DNA from 3 places in the Pseudomonas nunensis genome. Region 3 is predicted to be linked to each of the others. Evidence: predicted binding sites of a transcription regulator. Region 3 holds the regulator's gene; each other region holds the start of a gene.

Region 1 (5,883 bases), 2.8 Mb from region 3:
ACCTGGCCGATGGCCTTGCTCTGGTTGTTGCTGAAGTTGGCGAACAGGGTGCCGGTGCCGTCGATGGTCAGGTTGGTGATCTGGCCAGTGGCGTAGCCGTCCTGGGTCGGGATGGAACGCGCGGTGTCTGCGTTGTACTGGGTGGTATTGGCCATGGAGATCGTCACGCCTGCCGGGTTGGCTGCCGCGCCGTTGGCCTTCCAGACGCCGTTGGTCACAGTGCCCGGTACCCAGCTAGTCATTTTCAGGTCGCTGCTGATGACCGGTGCACCAGGTGGTGCCGGAGTGCTGACCTGAGTCAGTTTACCATTGGTGTCGAACGACAGCGTCGAGGCTACCGGCGGGGTCGCTGCAGCGGTTGGATCACTGCCGGTCGCATCCGGGTTACGACCATCCACCAGGGTGTAGACCTTCCAGGTGTTGGAACCGGTTTTCACCATGTACTGATCCATGGTGTGCTGGTTGCCCTGGCTGTCATAGATCGGGGTGCTGAACGACTTGGTATAGGTCGCCGTCAGGGTCGGGTTGAACTTGCCAGCCGGGACAGTATCGTCGATGACCGGAGCCGTCGAGTTCAGGTTGATTGTCGAAGTCACGGTCGAAGTGGTCTTCGGCGCCAGGTTCGAGGTGTCGAGTTTCAAGTCAGTCAACACGCCGTTGATGATCTTGCCGTTGGCATCCACGCCGTAGCCTTGCAGGCGGGACGTGTAATCGGTGTTGGTGATGAAACCGTCCTTGTCGACCTTGAACGTACCGTTACGGGTGTAGGACGTCGCACCGTTGTTGCTCAGGGTGAAGAAACCCGAGCCGTTGATGCCCATGTCCAGCACGTTACCGGTGTTGTTGATGTCACCTTGGGTGAACTGCTGGGAAACGTTGGCCAGGCGCACACCGCTGCCGACCACTTGGCTGCCGCTGCCGAGCTTGGTCGCCGAGTAGACGTCTTCAAATTCGGTACGGGAGGATTTGAAACCGGTGGTCGCGACGTTGGCGATGTTGTTGCCGGTCACGTCCAGTTGTTTATTGGCTGCATAGAGACCGCTAAGGCCGATATTGAAAGACATATTCCACTCCTTTGTGCCGGGTTAGTCGGCTCTATATACCAATGGTTTGAACTTTGGACAGCGCCACCGGGCCCAGGCCCGCGAGGTTGAGCATCAGCTCGCCGCCGGTCTGGCTGAGGGTCACGCTGTTGACGGTGGCCGGCAGGTAAACCGCCAGGTCCGTCGCCGTGCCGTTGACCGGTGCACTGGCCTTAATGGTGTAGGCGCCGACCGGAACGGGGTTGCCGCTCGAATCCTTGCCATCCCATGTGAAGCTGGAACTGCCGACCGCGCGGGTGCCCAGGTCGATGGTGCGGACCGTCTTGCCGTCTTTGTCGGCAATGGTCACCGTGCCGCTGCTGATCGACGAAGTCAGGTTCACCGAGCCGGTAACAGCCTTGGTCGGATCATCGACCTGGATGTTGTTGGTCTGCACGATCACGGAACGGCCGACCAGGGACGAAGCCTGCAACGCTTGCGAAGAGCTGTAGTTGCCGGCAATCGAGCTGACCGTGCTGTTAAGCGTGGTGATGCCTTCCAGGCTGCTGAACTGGGCCAACTGGGCGACGAACGCACTGTTGTCCTGCGGGTCCAGCGGGTTCTGGTTTTTCAGCTGCGTCACCAGCAATTGCAGGAACGCATCCTTGCCCAACGTCTGGCCGCCCGTCGCGCTGTTGGTCGCGGAGGCAATGCCGCCGGACGTGGAGCTGCTGGATTTAACGGAAGAGTTCGCCAGGATGTCGTTGAGGCTGAGGCTGCTGGTGGAATCGGTAACACTCATCTGAGTCGCCCCTTATCACTGACCGAGGGTCAGGACCTTCTGCATCATGGTTTTGGCGGTGTTCATCATTTCGGCGTTGGTCTGGAACGAACGGCTCGCGGAAATCATGTCGGCCATTTCTTCCACGACGTTGACGTTCGGGTAGTAGACGTAGCCCTTGGCGTCGGCCGCCGGATGGTTCGGCTCGTAACGCGCTTCAAGGTTGCTCTGGTCTTCGACCACGCCGAGCACTTGCACGCCTTGACCGGCGGCGTCCTGGCTCTGGAACAGCGAATCGCTGCCGCCGTTCTGGCCGCCCTGGAACATGGTGGCGAATACCGGGTGACGGGCGCGATAGGTCTGGTCGATGCTCGACGAGACGGTTTCGGCGTTGGCGATGTTCGAGGCCACGGTGTTGAGGCGCGTGGTCTGGGCACTCATGCCGCTACCGGCAATGTTGAAAACACTGGCAAGGGACATGACTTACTCTCCACGCAGGGCTGAAACCAGCCCTTTGAATTTGCTGTTGAGCAGGGTGAAGCTGGCCTGGAAGCCGACCGCGTTTTCCGCGTAGTTCGACTGTTCCAGTTGAGCGTCCACGGTGTTCTGGTCGATCGACGGTTGCATCGGCGTGCGATACAGCAGCGACTCGTCGCCATTGCCCAGGCCTTCAGCTTCGATATGACGGCTGTTGGTCATGTTCAAGGCGAAAGTACCGCCCTTGGTTTTCTCGTTCTGTGCGGCAAGCACTTTGGAGAAGTCCAGATCCCGAGCCTTGTAGTTCGGGGTGTCGGCGTTGGCGATGTTGTTGGCCAAGACTTCGGCACGCTGGGCGCGGAAGCCCAGGGCTTGTTCGTGGATACCGAGCGCTTTATCGAAGCTGATGCTCATGTCGGGAAACCTTCGGGTGACCTGATTTTTCGTAACTTGAACATAGCAAGCGGCGTGCCAATTCAAAAAACGCCGTAAACCGGGGCTTTGCGGGCATCGGCAAGGCGGCAATGCCAGAAAAGCGGCAACGAGTTTCCGCCGTCTGCCGCTTTTCTGCCGCTTTCCCACGGGCAACACCGTTTCAAATTGTAGGAGCGAGGCTTGCCCGCGAAAGCGTCGGGACAGTCAATGATGATGTTGTCTGACACGCCGCTTTCGCGGGCAAGCCTCGCTCCTACAGGTAGTGCGGTGTTTGTGGGAAATCAGCAGGCATAAAAAAACGGGAGCCCCTGAGGACTCCCGTTTTTGTGATGCCGTCAACGAATCACTTCGCCTGGTAAATGATCCCCGGGCTGCACTGGACCATCTGGTAGTGATCCGGCAAACCGTTCAGCGCTTCGGACGCGCCGAGGAACAGATAGCCACCTGGCTTCAAAGTGCTGTGGATGCGCAACAGGATGTCTTTCTTCACCTCGGCGGAGAAGTAGATCAGCACGTTGCGGCAGAACACGATGTCGAACTTGCCCAGCGCCGCGTAGCTATCGAGCAGGTTGAACGAACGGAACTCGACCCGGCTTTTGATCGGCGCCTTGATCGCCCAACGTCCAGGCCCTTTCGGATCGAAGAAACGTTGCAAACGCTCGGGCGACAGGCCGCGACCGATTGCCAGGCTGTCGTACTCGCCGGTCTTGCAGTTGGTCAGCATGGTGCCGGACAGGTCGGTGGCAACGATCTGCACGCCCATCTTCAACTGGCCCATGTTGGTCCGCTCGAACTCGTCGATCGACATCGACAGCGAATACGGTTCCTGACCCGACGAACACGCCGCCGACCAGATGCGCAGCCGTTGACCGGGAGCAGCCTTGATCGCTTCGGGCAGTACCTTGTTCTTCAAGACTTCAAACGGATAGGTGTCACGAAACCACAGGGTTTCGTTGGTCGTCATGGCATCCACCACCATCTCGCGCAAACCACTGCGCGGCTGGGTCTGGATGCGCTGGACCAGCTCACCCAGGGATTTGATGCCCTGCTGTTCCATCAGTTTGTTGAGACGGCTCGAGACCAGGTATTGCTTGTTTTCACCGAGCAAAATGCCACAGGCTTTTTCCAGGAAGACCCGGAACTGTTCGAAATCCAAATTACCCGTAGACAAAGATACCGCCTCTTAAATCGTGTTGAACGCCAAGGGCAAAAGGCCCCTAGCTGATATCTGCTGCTTTGATCCGGTCGACTACCCGGGATGCCAGGTCATCAGGGCGGAATTTGGCAAGGAAGTCATCGGCACCGACTTTCTTGACCATCGCCTGATTGAATACACCCGACAACGAAGTATGCAGGATGATATGAAGCTTTTGCATGCGTGGGTCAGCGCGGATCTCGGCCGTCAGGGTGTACCCGTCCATCTCCGGCATCTCGATGTCGGAGATCATCATCAGGAACTCTTCTTCCGGCTTCTTGCCCTCATCGACCAGTTTGCGCAGGTATTCCAGCGCTTGCCGACCGTCGTTCAGCGCCACCACTTCGACACCGATCGTTTGCAGGCAACGCGTGACCTGCTTGCGCGCCACCGACGAGTCATCGACCGTCAGCACTCGCAAGGACAACGCCTTGTGCTGGGTTTCGACATCGACCACACCCACCGAAATCGCTTCCGGCGTCGGCGCCACCTCCGCGAGGATCTTCTCGACGTCGATGATTTCGACTAACTGATTGTCGACCCGAGTCACAGCCGTGAGGTAATGATCGCGTCCCGTGCCCTTGGGTGGCGGATGGATCTCCTCCCAGTTCATGTTGACGATGCGCTCTACCGACCGGACCAGGAAGCCTTGGGTCTTGGTGTTGTACTCCGTGATGATCACGAAGGGATTGCTTTGATCTTTAAGTGCACCGGCACCGGTGGCCATCGCCAGATCAAGGATCGGGATGGTCGCCCCACGAATATTTGCCACACCGCACACGACGGGACTGGACTTGGGCATCAGAGTCAGTTTGGGGCATTGCAGCACCTCACGAACCTTGAACACGTTGATCCCATACAGCTGCTGGCCGTCGAGACGGAACAACAACAGCTCAAGGCGATTCTGCCCTACCAGTTGCGTGCGCTGGTTTACCGAATCCATTACACCAGCCATGCCCAGACTCCTACACCAACAACGCTAAGTTGTGTTGCGACGCACATTCATCACTAAACGGCACGGCGCTTGCTTTTTAACCCGTATGAACAAACAAACGACATTTTTCCGACACCTGACATCAAACTACCGCAAATTGCTTTGCGCGGTGTCGGCTGTTTGCCTGTTGCCTCTTGGCAGCCCTGCCGTTGCTGACGCGGTTACCTTGCCTGACATGCTTATCGGCGTCACTCAGGGCTTTCTTGAATTCACCGTAGAAGACTATCTGGCCACCAGTCAAACGGAAGGCCGCTACGAAATCGAGGTCAAGCAGCTCGATCCGCGGCTGCGTATGCCCATGTGCGACAAGGAATTGACAGCCTCGCTGGAGAGCCCGGCCACCCCGATCGGTCGGGTAACGGTCAAGGTCCGCTGCGAGGGCAGCTCCCCGTGGACAGTGTTCGTGCCCGCTCAAGTGCGCCTGTTTCGAGACGTTGTGATCACCACTCGACCACTCAAGCGCGCGGGCATTATCGAACCCGGCGATGTCGCTATGCGCGAGCGCGACATCAGCCTGATCAACCAGGGATATTTCACTTCGGTTGACCAGGCGATTGGACAGAAACTTACCCGACCAACGGTAGGCGATCAGGTGATTACCCTCGTCCACCTGGAACAGGCGGAAGTCGTGCGCAAAGGTGATCAGGTGGTGATTACCGCACGCAGTGGTACGCTCAGTGTTCGCATGCCGGGCGAAGCCCTCTCCAATGGCGGTTTGGCCGAGCAAATACGGGTTAAAAACCTTAATTCGATGCGAGTCATCAAGGCGCAAGTCACCGCGCCGGGGCAAGTGGAAGTGTCCATGTAGAGCTCTGTGATGGGTAAGACTATGGCGCTCTGGCAGGCTGTTACCTAAACTGTGCCCATGCAGCGCTGGCGCATGCAGCTCATTGCTTAAATGAGCCTAAAGTTTTCGCAGGTATTGCCGAAAACATGGCAAGCGTCCAAATACCCAGAGGTTTTTTTATCATGGTCATCG
Region 2 (5,883 bases), 1.0 Mb from region 3:
CTGCCACTGTGTACATTCCGAGCAACGTGCGAATGCCACCAAAACGATCCGCCAGGGCGCCGCCCAACGGACGCATCAGGCTGCCACCGAACACGCAGGCGGCGGTGTAGTAACCGGCGGTGACCGGGCTCAAGCCATATTGGTCGTTGAAGTAGCCGGGCAGGGCGCTAGCGAGGCCGATGAAACCACCGAAGGTCACGCTGTAGAAAAACATGAACCACCAGCTGTCGCGGTCACCCAAGGCCTTGAGGTAGTCGGCCATGGACTTGGCTTTCGGCCGTTCCGGGGCGTTTTTGGCCAGCCAGGCGAAGACGATGATGGTCAGGATCAGCGGGATCAGGGCGAAGCCGAACACATTGCTCCAGCCAAACGATGCGGCCAATACCGGGGCGATCAGCGCTGCGAGGACAGTGCCCGAGTTACCGGCACCGGCGATGCCCATGGCCTTGCCTTGATGCTCTGGCGGATACCATTGCGACGCCAGCGGCAGGGCGACGGCGAAGGACGCGCCGGCCATGCCGAGGAACAGCCCCAGCACCAGCGCCTGTTCGTAGCTGTGGATCCCGAGTTTCCAGGCGCCGAACAGTGCGCAGATGACGATCACCTGGCCAATCAGCCCGGCGGTTTTTGGCGACAGGCGATCGGCCAGCAGGCCCATCGCAAAGCGCAATACCGCGCCAGCCAGAATCGGCGTGGCCACCACCATCCCGCGCTGTTGCGTGGTCAGGTGCAGGTCGGCGGCGATTTGCACCGCTAGAGGGCCGAGCAGGTACCAGACCATGAAGCTCAGGTCGAAATAGAGGAAGGCCGCGAACAGGGTCGGGGCATGGCCGGATTTCCAGAAGCTTGAATTCATCGCGCACCTCAGCTGTTAAGCGTCTCGAGAAGGAGTCATGAGCTTGCAAGTGGGGCGCCGCAACGGCCGCACCACCGGCCCCGGTCTCAGGGGCCAAAACAAAAAAACGCCGCCACCTGATCCGCCATGGGGCGAATGAGGTGAGCGACGTCTTTGTCGTAGGTGGGGCAACCGCCGTTGGTTACCTGTGTGGATTACGTAGCGAGATTTGTGCCAACCAGGGAGTCCGAGTCGAGGCCATTCGCGAGCAAGCCCGCTCCCACACTTGAAATGCATTCCCCTGTGGGAGCGGGCTTGCTCGCGAAGGCGGCCTCACAGACTCCGCAGGACGTCAGCCCAACAACTCACCCATGGCAATAATCTGCTCTGCCACCTGGATCAGCTTCTGCTGGCGGCTCATGGCTTGGCGGCGCATCAGGGTGTAGGCCTCTTCTTCGTTGCAGTCCTTCATCTTCATCAACAGCCCTTTGGCCAGCTCGATGCGCTTGCGCTCGGCCAGTTGCTGATCTCGCGCATGCAGTTGCGCACGCAGGGCCTGGTCGCTTTCAAAGCGCGCCATGGCCACGTCGAGAATTGGCTGTAAACGCTGTGCGTGAATGCCTTCGACGATGTAGGCACTGACCCCGGACTTGATCGCCTGGCGCATGACGCCGGGGTCGTGCTCATCGGTAAACATCACGATTGGCCGTGGTTGGTCGCGGGTCACCAGCACCACTTGCTCCATCACATCGCGGCTGGGTGACTCGGTATCGATCAGAATCACGTCCGGACGCACCGTTTCGACGCGTGCGGGCAGGTCGATGGTCAGGCCGGATTCGTCGATTACCTCGAACCCGGCCTCGGTCAGGGCGGCTTTGAGGCGCCCGACTTTCTTCGCTGTGTCGTTGATCAGCAGGATTCGCAACATGTGGGCGGTCTCCTGTCAGCGGCTGGCGAGAAGGGGCGAGCTGTCGCTCATGGCGTGGAGCTTGAAGCCCCGGGCGTAACCGGCCGGGTCCGAACCATCCCAGACTTTGCCGTCGATCAACTGGCTGCTGCGCATTTCCTGACCCCAGGCGGCAACGCCCACCGCTGTTGCGGCCTCACGGTACAAGTCTAGTTGCTGGACCTTGCGCGCCACGCCGAGGTAATCCGGGTCCTCGCGCAGCAAACCCCAGCGGCGGAATTGGGTCATGAACCACATGCCATCGGACAGATACGGAAGATTGACCTCGCCGCCGCCATGGAAACGCAAGGCGTGCGGGTCTTGCCAGCGATTGCCCAGTCCATCGGCGTAATCGCCCAGCAGGCGCGGTTCGATGCTCTCCACAGGTGCGTCGAGATATTCGGGCGCACTCAACAACTGCGCGGTGCTGCGACGGTTTTCCTGGCTGTCTTCGATAAAACGGCTGGCTTCGATGATCGCCATCACCAACGCCCGGGCGGTGTTGGGGTATTGCTCGACAAAGGCGCGGGTGCAGCCGAGGACTTTTTCCGGGTGATCGGGCCAGATGCTTTGGGTCGTCGCCAAGGTGAAACCGAGATTCTGATCGACCGCGCTGGCGCACCATGGCTCACCGACGCAAAAACCGTCGATACGCCCGGCCTGCAAGTGCGCGACCATTTGCGGCGGCGGCACCACCACGCTGTTGACATCCTGCAACGGATGAATGCCCTGGCTCGCCAGCCAGTAATACAGCCACATGGCGTGGGTGCCGGTGGGAAAGGTCTGGGCGAAGGTCAGTTTTGGGCGAGTTTGGTGCACGCGAAGGTGCAGTGCTTCAGGACTGATCACCCCCTGCGCTTGCAAGCCGTGGGACAGGTTGATGCTCTGCCCGTTCTGGTTCAGACCCATCAACACCGCCATGTCCGTGGGCGCGACGCCGCCGATGCCCAGGTGTACCGCGTAAATCAGCCCGTAGAGGCTGTGGGCGGCGTCGAGTTCGCCGCTGACCAGTTTGTCCCGCAGGTTGGCCCAAGACGACTGGCGCTTGAGGTTCATGGTCAGGCCATAGGGTTGGGCGAAGCCCTGGGTGGCGGCGACCACCACCGAGGCGCAGTCGCTCAGGGCCATGAAGCCGATATTGATCGCGGACTTTTCCGGGGCATCGCTGCCGTTGACCCAGGCCAGCGGGCCGGCTGTGGTTTCATTCATCGTTAACACCTTGCAAAAAAAAGCGTCGTCCCAGATCCCCGCGCGAGCAGAACCGGATGACGACGCCATTGTCCGTCGACTCATCCCGTCGTTGGCATGAGTGCTGATGCCTATGCTGGTGCAAGGCATATGCCATCGAACGCTGATTTGTGTGTGCGCCTCGCTTGCGACCCCGATGCCCGGCTATAATCGCCGCCTCATTTCGCCGCCATCGGAGTCAAACCCGCCCATGTACACCCTGGCCCGTCAGCTGTTGTTCAAACTTTCCCCGGAAACCTCCCACGATCTGTCCCTGGACCTGATCGGCGCGGGCGGGCGTTTGGGCCTCAACGGCTTGCTGTGCAAGGCGCCGGCGAAAGTGCCGGTGAAGGTCATGGGCCTGGAGTTTCCGAACCCTGTAGGTTTGGCGGCTGGTCTGGACAAGAACGGCGCGGCCATCGACGGTTTTGCCCAGTTGGGTTTTGGCTTCGTCGAAATCGGCACCATCACCCCGCGTCCGCAACCAGGTAACCCGAAACCACGGATTTTCCGCTTGCCGGAAGCCGAGGCGATCATCAATCGCATGGGGTTCAACAACCTTGGCGTCGATCACCTTCTGGCTCGCGTCGCAGCCGCCAAGTACAAGGGCGTGCTCGGCATCAACATCGGCAAGAACTTCGACACCCCGGTTGAACGGGCGGTGGATGATTACCTGATCTGCCTGGACAAGGTCTACGCCCACGCCAGCTACGTGACGGTCAACGTCAGCTCGCCGAACACCCCGGGCCTGCGCAGCCTGCAGTTCGGTGATTCGCTCAAGCAGTTGCTCGCCGATCTGGCCCAGCGCCGGGCTGAACTCGCATTGCGTCACGGCAAGCACGTACCGTTGGCGATCAAGATCGCCCCGGACATGACCGACGAAGAAACTGCACAGGTCGCACAAGCGCTGATCGAAACCGGGATGGACGCGGTGATCGCCACCAACACCACCCTGAGCCGTGTCGGCGTCGAAGGCCTGGAACATGGTGACGAGGCGGGCGGTCTGTCCGGCGCGCCGGTTCGCGACAAGAGCACCAACACCGTGAAGGTCCTGGCGGCAGAATTGGCCGGCCGGTTGCCTATCATCGCGGTGGGTGGCATCACTGAAGGCAAGCACGCGGCTGAGAAAATCGCTGCGGGTGCGAGTCTGGTGCAGCTCTACTCGGGCTTCATCTATAAAGGCCCGGCGCTGATTCGTGAATCGGTCGACGCTATAGCGGCCTTGCGCTGATGTAGCAGCTGCCGAGCCTGCGAGGCTGCGTTCGGCGGCGAAGCCGTCGTAAAACCTGCATCCACTGTGTAACTGTGAGACGGCGTATCTGATCTTACGACGGCTTCGCCGCCGAACGCAGCCTCGCGGGGCTCGGCAGCTGCTACAGGAGTGGTGGCCGGAGAGCAGACATAAAAAAGGGCACCTCGAAGGTGCCCCTGGGCCGGAGCCCGCCGTCCGGATGGGACGTGCGTGGTTAATGTGTTACGTATTCAGATGATTGTGTTGCAGTGTCAGGCCCTTTGTTAGCCAACGGCGTGAAGTTCGTTGAGTCTATGGATTCCCGCAGTGCCGGTCATACCGTCCCAGTTGTCGCCGCGTCCTTCGCGCCAGCCGTTAATCCAGGCTTGGCGTACCGACGGTAGAGTAAATGGGCAAAGCTCACGGGATTTGCCACCAACGCCATATTGATATCCGCGTAAAAATGCTCTTTCCAACGGATCACGCTTAAGTCTTCTCATAGGGTGTTGCCCTCACTTGTTGACTGTATTTATCGCGTTGACCTCAATCGAGGTCTGGCAGAAAAATTCTGCCGTTGGCGGCTCGCTGCCGGCGTCACGAGCCAAGGTGTTGACGCCGTTGCGACGTCAACCTGTGTTGAGTTCTAACCAATGCGTCACATTGATGGAATGATCGTTTTGTCATAAGGACGTAACCAGAAAGATGCTATGGCCATAAGTAACACGATGTTTGACCCGTGTTGATTGGCCAAACCCCGGTATGATCAGCTCCGCGCTGTATGACGAGGTTAATCCTTTAGTGAGAATGACCCACGTTTGCGCTGGGGTACTATTCGACGAAGGGTCGCTTTATGACATTTTGTTGCTTCAACTATTTTATCTGCCCTGGCATCTAAGCTCTTTTAACCGAGCAGTCAGGGTGGGACGGCACACCTTCGTGCCACGCGGGCGCTCTTTTAGAAAAGCGCCTGATTGAAAACCGGACCGGCAATGCGTTGTCGGTTCACTTAGCCAAAGGCTCTGAAATTCCAATGTCCGATCAATTCGAAATCTTCCTCACTTGCCCTAAAGGCCTTGAAGGCCTGCTCATCGAGGAAGCCGTCGGGCTTGGCCTTGAAGAAGCGCGTGAACACACTTCTGCCGTGCGCGGCATGGCCACCATGGAAACCGCTTATCGCCTGTGCCTGTGGTCGCGTCTGGCGAACCGGGTGCTGCTGGTGCTCAAGCGTTTCCCGATGAAGGACGCCGAAGACCTGTACCACGGCGTGCTCGACATCGAGTGGCAAGACCACATGCTCAACGACGGCACCCTTGCCGTTGAGTTCAGCGGCCACGGCTCGGGCATCGACAACACTCACTTCGGCGCCTTGAAAGTAAAAGACGCCATCGTCGACAAACTGCGTACCCCGCAAGGCGACCGTCCGTCGATCGACAAGCTCAACCCGGATTTGCGCATTCACCTGCGCCTGGACCGTGGCGAAGCGATCCTCTCCCTCGACCTGTCCGGCCACAGCCTGCACCAGCGCGGCTATCGCTTGCAGCAGGGCGCGGCACCGCTGAAGGAAAACCTCGCGGCGGCGATCCTGATCCGTTCCGGCTGGCCTCGCATTGCGGCCGAAGGCGGCGCGCTGGCTGACCCGATGTG
Region 3 (5,883 bases):
CTGTTCGCCTTCAGTGCTCAGGTGGATCTTTGTGCCTTTGCCAGCCGCCAACATCATCATGGCCATGATGCTTTTACCGTCGACTGTGGATTCCGGCGTGCGTCCTACTCTGATCGAGCAATCCTTGAACTCACCGGCAACGCCAACGAATTTTGCAGAAGCGCGGGCGTGCAGGCCCAGCTTGTTGATGATTTCAATTTCCAGAGCAGGCATCGCGTTGTGAATCCTTTAGCTGAGGTCGCGGTGGCGAACCTGGACGTTCTTCAGGGATTGTTGCAGGGCCTGACCCAGACGTTCGGTCAGGTAGACGGAGCGGTGATGACCGCCGGTGCAGCCAATGGCAATGGTGACGTAGGCGCGGTTGCTGGCGGCAAATCGCGGTAGCCACTTGAACAGGTAACCGTAGATATCCTGGAACATCTCTTCGACGTCCGGCTGCGCAGCCAGGTACTCGGCCACTGGTTGATCGAGTCCTGATTGCGCTCGCAGCTCCGGTTTCCAGTACGGATTGGGCAGGCAACGCACGTCGAACACCACGTCGGCATCTACCGGCATGCCACGCTTGAACCCGAAAGACTCCACCAGGAACGCCGTGCCGGGCTCCGGCTGGTTCAGCAGGCGCAATTTGATGGTGTCGCGCAACTGGTACAGGTTCAGGCTGGTGGTGTTGATCTTGAGGTCAGCCAGATCGGCGATCGGCCCCAGCAACTGCGTCTCGTCTTCGATCGCCTCGGCCAGTGAGCGATTGGCGTTGCTCAGCGGGTGGCGGCGGCGGGTTTCCGAGAAACGCTTGAGCAGGGTTTCTTCATCGGCGTCCAGGTACAGCACATCGCACTGGATATGCCGGCTGCGAACTTCTTCAAGTAATTCGGGAAAGCGCGAGAGGTGGCTGGGCAGGTTGCGCGCGTCGATGGACACGGCGACCAGCGGCTGTGCCAGCTCGGTATGAATCAGGGCGCGTTCGGCCAGTTCCGGCAGCAAACCGGCGGGCAGGTTGTCGATGCAGTAGTAGCCGTTGTCCTCAAGGACATTGAGCGCGGTACTTTTACCGGAGCCGGAACGGCCACTGACAATGATCAGGCGCATGATTAGTGACCGTTTTGCTCGTCCAGGACAACCTGATACAAGGCTTCGTTGCTCGGGGCACTGCGCAGTTTTTCGCGTACTTCCTTGCGATCGAGCATGCTGGCGATCTGGCGCAGCAACTCCAGGTGCGCATCGGTGGCGGCTTGCGGGACGAGCAGGACAAACAGCAAGTCAACCGGGGCGCCGTCGATGGCGTCGAAATCGATAGGTGCATCAAGGTGCATCAGGGCGCTGATGGGGGAGTTGCAACCCTTGAGGCGACAGTGGGGGATGGCGATGCCGTTGCCAAAACCGGTCGAACCGAGTTTTTCACGGGCAATCAGAGCCTCGAAGACATCTTGCATCTCCAGATCCGGCACTTCCCGGGCGATCAGGTTGGCAATTTGCTCGAGGGCTTTCTTTTTACTGCCGCCCGGCACGTTCACGAGGGAACGGCCGGGGGTCAGGATATTTTCAAGTCGGATCATGGGTAGGGAGTGTTAACGACCGGTCGCGCCCTGGAGGAGGCTCTGGGTCTTTTCCTTATGCTTTTTGAGTTGTTTATCCAGCTTGTCGGTAAGTGAGTCGATCGCCGCGTACATATCGGTATGTTCCGCGTTGGCGACCACTTCACTGCCGGGAATATGCAGGGTGGCTTCGATTTTCTGCTTCAGCTTTTCGACCGTCATCGTCACCTGCACATTGGTGATCTTGTCGAAATGCCGCTCTAATCGTTCGAGTTTTTCGCCGATGTAGGCGCGCAGGGGTTCGGTCACTTCCAGTTGGTGTCCACTGATGTTGACTTGCATACAGCTTCTCCTTCGTTGCCAGTGCATAAAGCGGCAGGTAGAGGTACCTGCCACTGGAACGCTGTGCTGTGGCTTACATCAACCGCTTGCGTTCGCTCGAAGGCGCGATCCCGAGGGACTCGCGGTACTTGGCGACGGTGCGGCGAGCCACCTGAATGCCTTGTGCCTCCAGTAAACCAGCGATCTTGCTGTCACTCAACGGCTTTTTCTGATTTTCCGCGGCAACCAGTTTTTTGATGATCGCGCGGATCGCTGTGGACGAGCATTCACCGCCTTCAGAGGTGCTGACATGGCTGGAGAAAAAGTATTTCAGCTCATATATGCCCCGAGGGGTATGCATGAACTTCTGGGTAGTTACCCGCGAAATCGTCGATTCGTGCATGCCCACTGCTTCGGCGATGTCATGCAGGACCAGCGGTTTCATGGCTTCGTCGCCGTATTCCAGGAAGCCGCGTTGGTGCTCGACGATCTGGGTGGCCACTTTCATCAGGGTTTCGTTGCGGCTTTGCAGGCTCTTGATGAACCAGCGGGCTTCCTGCAACTGATTGCGCATGAAGGTGTTGTCGGCGCTGGTGTCGGCGCGGCGTACGAAACCGGCGTACTGGGCGTTGACCCGCAGCCGTGGCACCGACTCCTGGTTCAACTCCACCAGCCAGCGCTCGTTGTCCTTGCGCACGATCACGTCGGGAACGACGTATTCGGCTTCGCTGGACTCGATTTGCGAGCCCGGACGCGGGTTCAGGCTCTGGACCAGTTCGATGACCTGGCGCAGTTCATCTTCCTTGAGTTTCATGCGGCGCATCAACTGGCTGTAGTCGCGGCTGCCGAGCAGGTCGATGTAATCGGTGACCAGGCGCTTGGCCTCGGCCAGCCAAGGCGTCTTGGCGGCCAGTTGGCGCAATTGCAGCAACAGGCATTCGCCCAGGTTGCGGGCGCCGATTCCGGCCGGTTCGAATTGCTGGATGCGGTGCAGGACGGCTTCGATTTCGTCCAGTTCGATGTCCAGTTCCGGATCGAAGGCTTCGAGGATTTCCTCGAGGGTTTCGTCCAGATAGCCCTGATTGTTGATGCAATCGATCAGGGTCACGGCGATCAGGCGATCGGTGTCGGACATCGGTGCCAGGTTGAGTTGCCAGAGCAGGTGGCTTTGCAGGCTCTCGCCGGCCGATGTGCGGGTGGTGAAATCCCACTCGTCGTCATCGTTGCTCGGCAGGCTGCTGGCGCTGGTCTGGTAGACGTCTTCCCACGCGGTATCGACGGGCAGCTCGTTGGGAATGCGCTCGTTCCAGTCGCCTTCCTCGAGGTTATCCACCGTCGGGGCGGTTTCCTGGTAGGAGGGTTCCGAAACATCGGCGTTGGGTTGCTGTTCGGCTTTGTCGGCCAAGGGGTCGGCGTTATCGAAGTCGTCGCCTTCTTCCTGGCGTTCGAGCATCGGATTGGACTCCAGGGCCTCCTGGATTTCCTGTTGCAGGTCCAGGGTCGACAATTGGAGCAGGCGGATGGCCTGTTGCAGCTGAGGTGTCATCGTCAGCTGCTGGCCCATTCTCAAGACTAGCGATGGTTTCATGGCAGGGGCTTAACACCTTATTCGCCGGCGCGCATGCGCCATCCACTACAGGGCGCCGGAGCGCCAAACTTAAGCAAATTATATGCCCGATACTGCAGGGTTTGCCTAGAGCGCTGTAACAATAAAAAAATGTTGATTTTTTATCGATACAAGCGCTCGGGCTTCCAGCCAGACACCTCAGTGCTTAAAGGCGGAACTCATGGCCCAGGTACACTTCCTTGACCAGTTCGTTGGCCAGGATGGTGGCAGAGTCACCTTCGGCGATCAGCTGGCCATCGTTGACGATGTAGGCGGTTTCGCAGATATCCAGGGTTTCACGGACGTTGTGGTCGGTGATCAGCACGCCAATGCCCTTGGCCTTGAGGTGATGGATGATCTGTTTGATGTCGCCTACCGAAATCGGGTCTACACCGGCGAAAGGTTCGTCGAGCAGGATGAATTTCGGGTTGGTGGCCAGCGCGCGGGCGATTTCTACCCGGCGGCGTTCACCACCGGACAGGCTCATGCCCAGGTTGTCGCGGATATGGCTGATGTGGAATTCCTGCAGCAGGCTTTCCAGCTCTTTGCGGCGACCGGCCTTGTCGAGTTCCTTGCGGGTCTCGAGGATGGCCATGATGTTGTCGGCCACCGACAGTTTGCGGAAGATCGACGCTTCCTGCGGAAGATAGCCGATACCGGCCTTTGCACGACCGTGCATCGGCTGGTGGCTGACGTCCAGGTCGTCGATCAGTACGCGGCCCTGATCGGCCTGTACCAGGCCGACGATCATGTAGAAACAGGTGGTCTTGCCGGCGCCGTTCGGGCCCAGCAGGCCGACGATCTGACCGCTGTCGATAGACAGGCTGACATCACGCACGACCTGGCGGCTCTTGTAGCTCTTGGCCAGATGCTGAGCTTTCAGGGTTGCCATTAATTGGCCTTTTTCTGGTCGGTTTTCGGCTTCGGCTGGATCACCATGTCAATGCGCGGACGCGATTCGGTGACCTTGTTACCCGTGGCACGACCGGCGCTCGCCAGTTTCTTGACCGTGTCGTAGACGATTTTCTCGCCCTGGGTGGTGTTGTTGTCTTTGTCGACAACCTTGGCCTTGTCGATCAGCACGACGCGGTTTTGCGCGGCGTGGTACTGGATGGTCACGCCCCAGCCCTGGACAGGCTTGGAGTCGCCAGCGGTCTGCAGTTGCTCGAAGTAGGCAAGGTTGCCCACCGAGGTCACGACATCGATGTCACCGGCCGGGGTGCGGGTGATGGTCACGGTGTTGCCGGTGACCTTCATCGAGCCCTGGGTAATGATCACGTCGCCTTTATAGGTGGCAACGCCGTTCTTGTCGTCCAGCTGGGCATCGTCGGCCTGAATGCGGATAGGCTGCTCTTGATCGTTCGGCAGAGCCCAGGCGCTCACGCTTCCCAGTGCTGCGCCCAGACTGAGCAAAATAGGGAGAGTTTTAACGAGCCTCATACTGTCCTCTTACGTTCGATAGCAGGTGTATCCTGCTTTCTTTCAAATACGCTTTCATTCCGTTGCCAGTCGATACACCGCCAGCGCCGTCGATTCTAACGGGTTGGTCGGTCTGCGCATATTGCTGCTGCGGGAACACTGTCATACGGGTGCTGGTAACAATCAATTCACGCTTCTGTTCATCGGTGCGCGCAATGCGGACCGAGTCGATCAGCTCTACCTGTGTGCCGTCTGCATTCACTTCGCCACGCAAACTCGTGACATGCCAAGGGAATTCGGTGCCGCGATACATGTTCAGGTCCGGGTTGGTCAGCAGCGACACGTCGGTCGCCTTGAGGTGCTCGACCTTGTCGGACGTCAGGTCGTACTGCAAGCCGCCGTCGGGCAGATACTGAACGCTGTGAGCGTTGAGTGCGTAATAGTCGATTGCGCTTTCATCGACTTTTGCCACTGGCTTGTCGAGGAAGCGTTCCGGGCTGATGTTCCAGTAGCCGACCGCAGCGAATATCGCAGCGATGCAACCGAAGAGCATGAACCTGCGAAACTTTTTGCTCAGAATAAACATAATTGGCTCACAAATACGCGGCGTTGGCCGCATCCAGGCGGCCTTGGGCGCGCAGGATCAGTTCGCAGAATTCGCGGGCGGCACCTTCGCCGCCACGGGCCAGAGTGACACCGTGGGCGTGTTCGCGCACAAAACTGGCGGCATTGGCCACCGCCATGCCCAGGCCGACGCGGCGAATCACCGGCAGGTCCGGTAGATCGTCACCGAGGTAGGCAACCTGTTCATAGCTTAGGTTGAGTTGGCCAAGAAGCTCGTCAAGTACAACGAGTTTGTCTTCGCGACCCTGGTAAAGATGTGGAATGCCGAGGTTTTTCGCTCGACGTTCGACTACCGGGGTTTTACGGCCGCTGATGATAGCGGTCTGCACGCCGGCTGCCATCAACATCTTGATGCCCTGGCCGTCGAGGGTGCTGAAAGTC

What was found. The regulator sigma-54, encoded in region 3, starts transcription at its own class of promoters, with help from an activator protein. The targets are predictions, from matches to a motif close to ANTGGCATNNANNTTGCTNT.
Region 1: a site for sigma-54 is predicted at 2,737-2,756, ahead of flgB (flagellar basal body rod protein FlgB). Genes of this name have one in related genera too.
Region 2: a site for sigma-54 is predicted at 3,108-3,127, ahead of NK667_RS17940 (CmpA/NrtA family ABC transporter substrate-binding protein). Genes of this name have one in related genera too.

The regions. Positions count from the first base shown of each region.
Region 1 is NZ_CP101125.1:666,841-672,723, reverse strand. It holds gene flgE (flagellar hook protein FlgE) at 1-1,064, opposite strand, end outside; gene flgD (flagellar hook assembly protein FlgD) at 1,096-1,824, opposite strand; gene flgC (flagellar basal body rod protein FlgC) at 1,840-2,283, opposite strand; gene flgB (flagellar basal body rod protein FlgB) at 2,287-2,694, opposite strand; gene cheR (protein-glutamate O-methyltransferase CheR) at 3,059-3,886, opposite strand; gene NK667_RS03070 (chemotaxis protein CheV) at 3,933-4,865, opposite strand; gene flgA (flagellar basal body P-ring formation chaperone FlgA) at 4,951-5,712, shown strand; gene flgM (flagellar biosynthesis anti-sigma factor FlgM) at 5,874-5,883, shown strand, end outside.
Region 2 is NZ_CP101125.1:4,136,122-4,142,004, reverse strand. It holds gene NK667_RS17950 (nitrate/nitrite transporter) at 1-856, opposite strand, end outside; gene NK667_RS17945 (ANTAR domain-containing response regulator) at 1,188-1,763, opposite strand; gene NK667_RS17940 (CmpA/NrtA family ABC transporter substrate-binding protein) at 1,779-2,990, opposite strand; gene NK667_RS17935 (quinone-dependent dihydroorotate dehydrogenase) at 3,220-4,239, shown strand; gene rmf (ribosome modulation factor) at 4,524-4,739, opposite strand; gene rlmKL (bifunctional 23S rRNA (guanine(2069)-N(7))-methyltransferase RlmK/23S rRNA (guanine(2445)-N(2))-methyltransferase RlmL) at 5,270-5,883, shown strand, end outside.
Region 3 is NZ_CP101125.1:5,179,791-5,185,673, reverse strand. It holds gene NK667_RS22870 (HPr family phosphocarrier protein) at 1-213, opposite strand, end outside; gene rapZ (RNase adapter RapZ) at 229-1,086, opposite strand; gene ptsN (PTS IIA-like nitrogen regulatory protein PtsN) at 1,089-1,553, opposite strand; gene hpf (ribosome hibernation-promoting factor, HPF/YfiA family) at 1,566-1,874, opposite strand; gene NK667_RS22850 (RNA polymerase factor sigma-54) at 1,948-3,441, opposite strand; gene lptB (LPS export ABC transporter ATP-binding protein) at 3,626-4,351, opposite strand; gene lptA (lipopolysaccharide transport periplasmic protein LptA) at 4,351-4,899, opposite strand; gene lptC (LPS export ABC transporter periplasmic protein LptC) at 4,886-5,458, opposite strand; gene NK667_RS22830 (KdsC family phosphatase) at 5,472-5,883, opposite strand, start outside.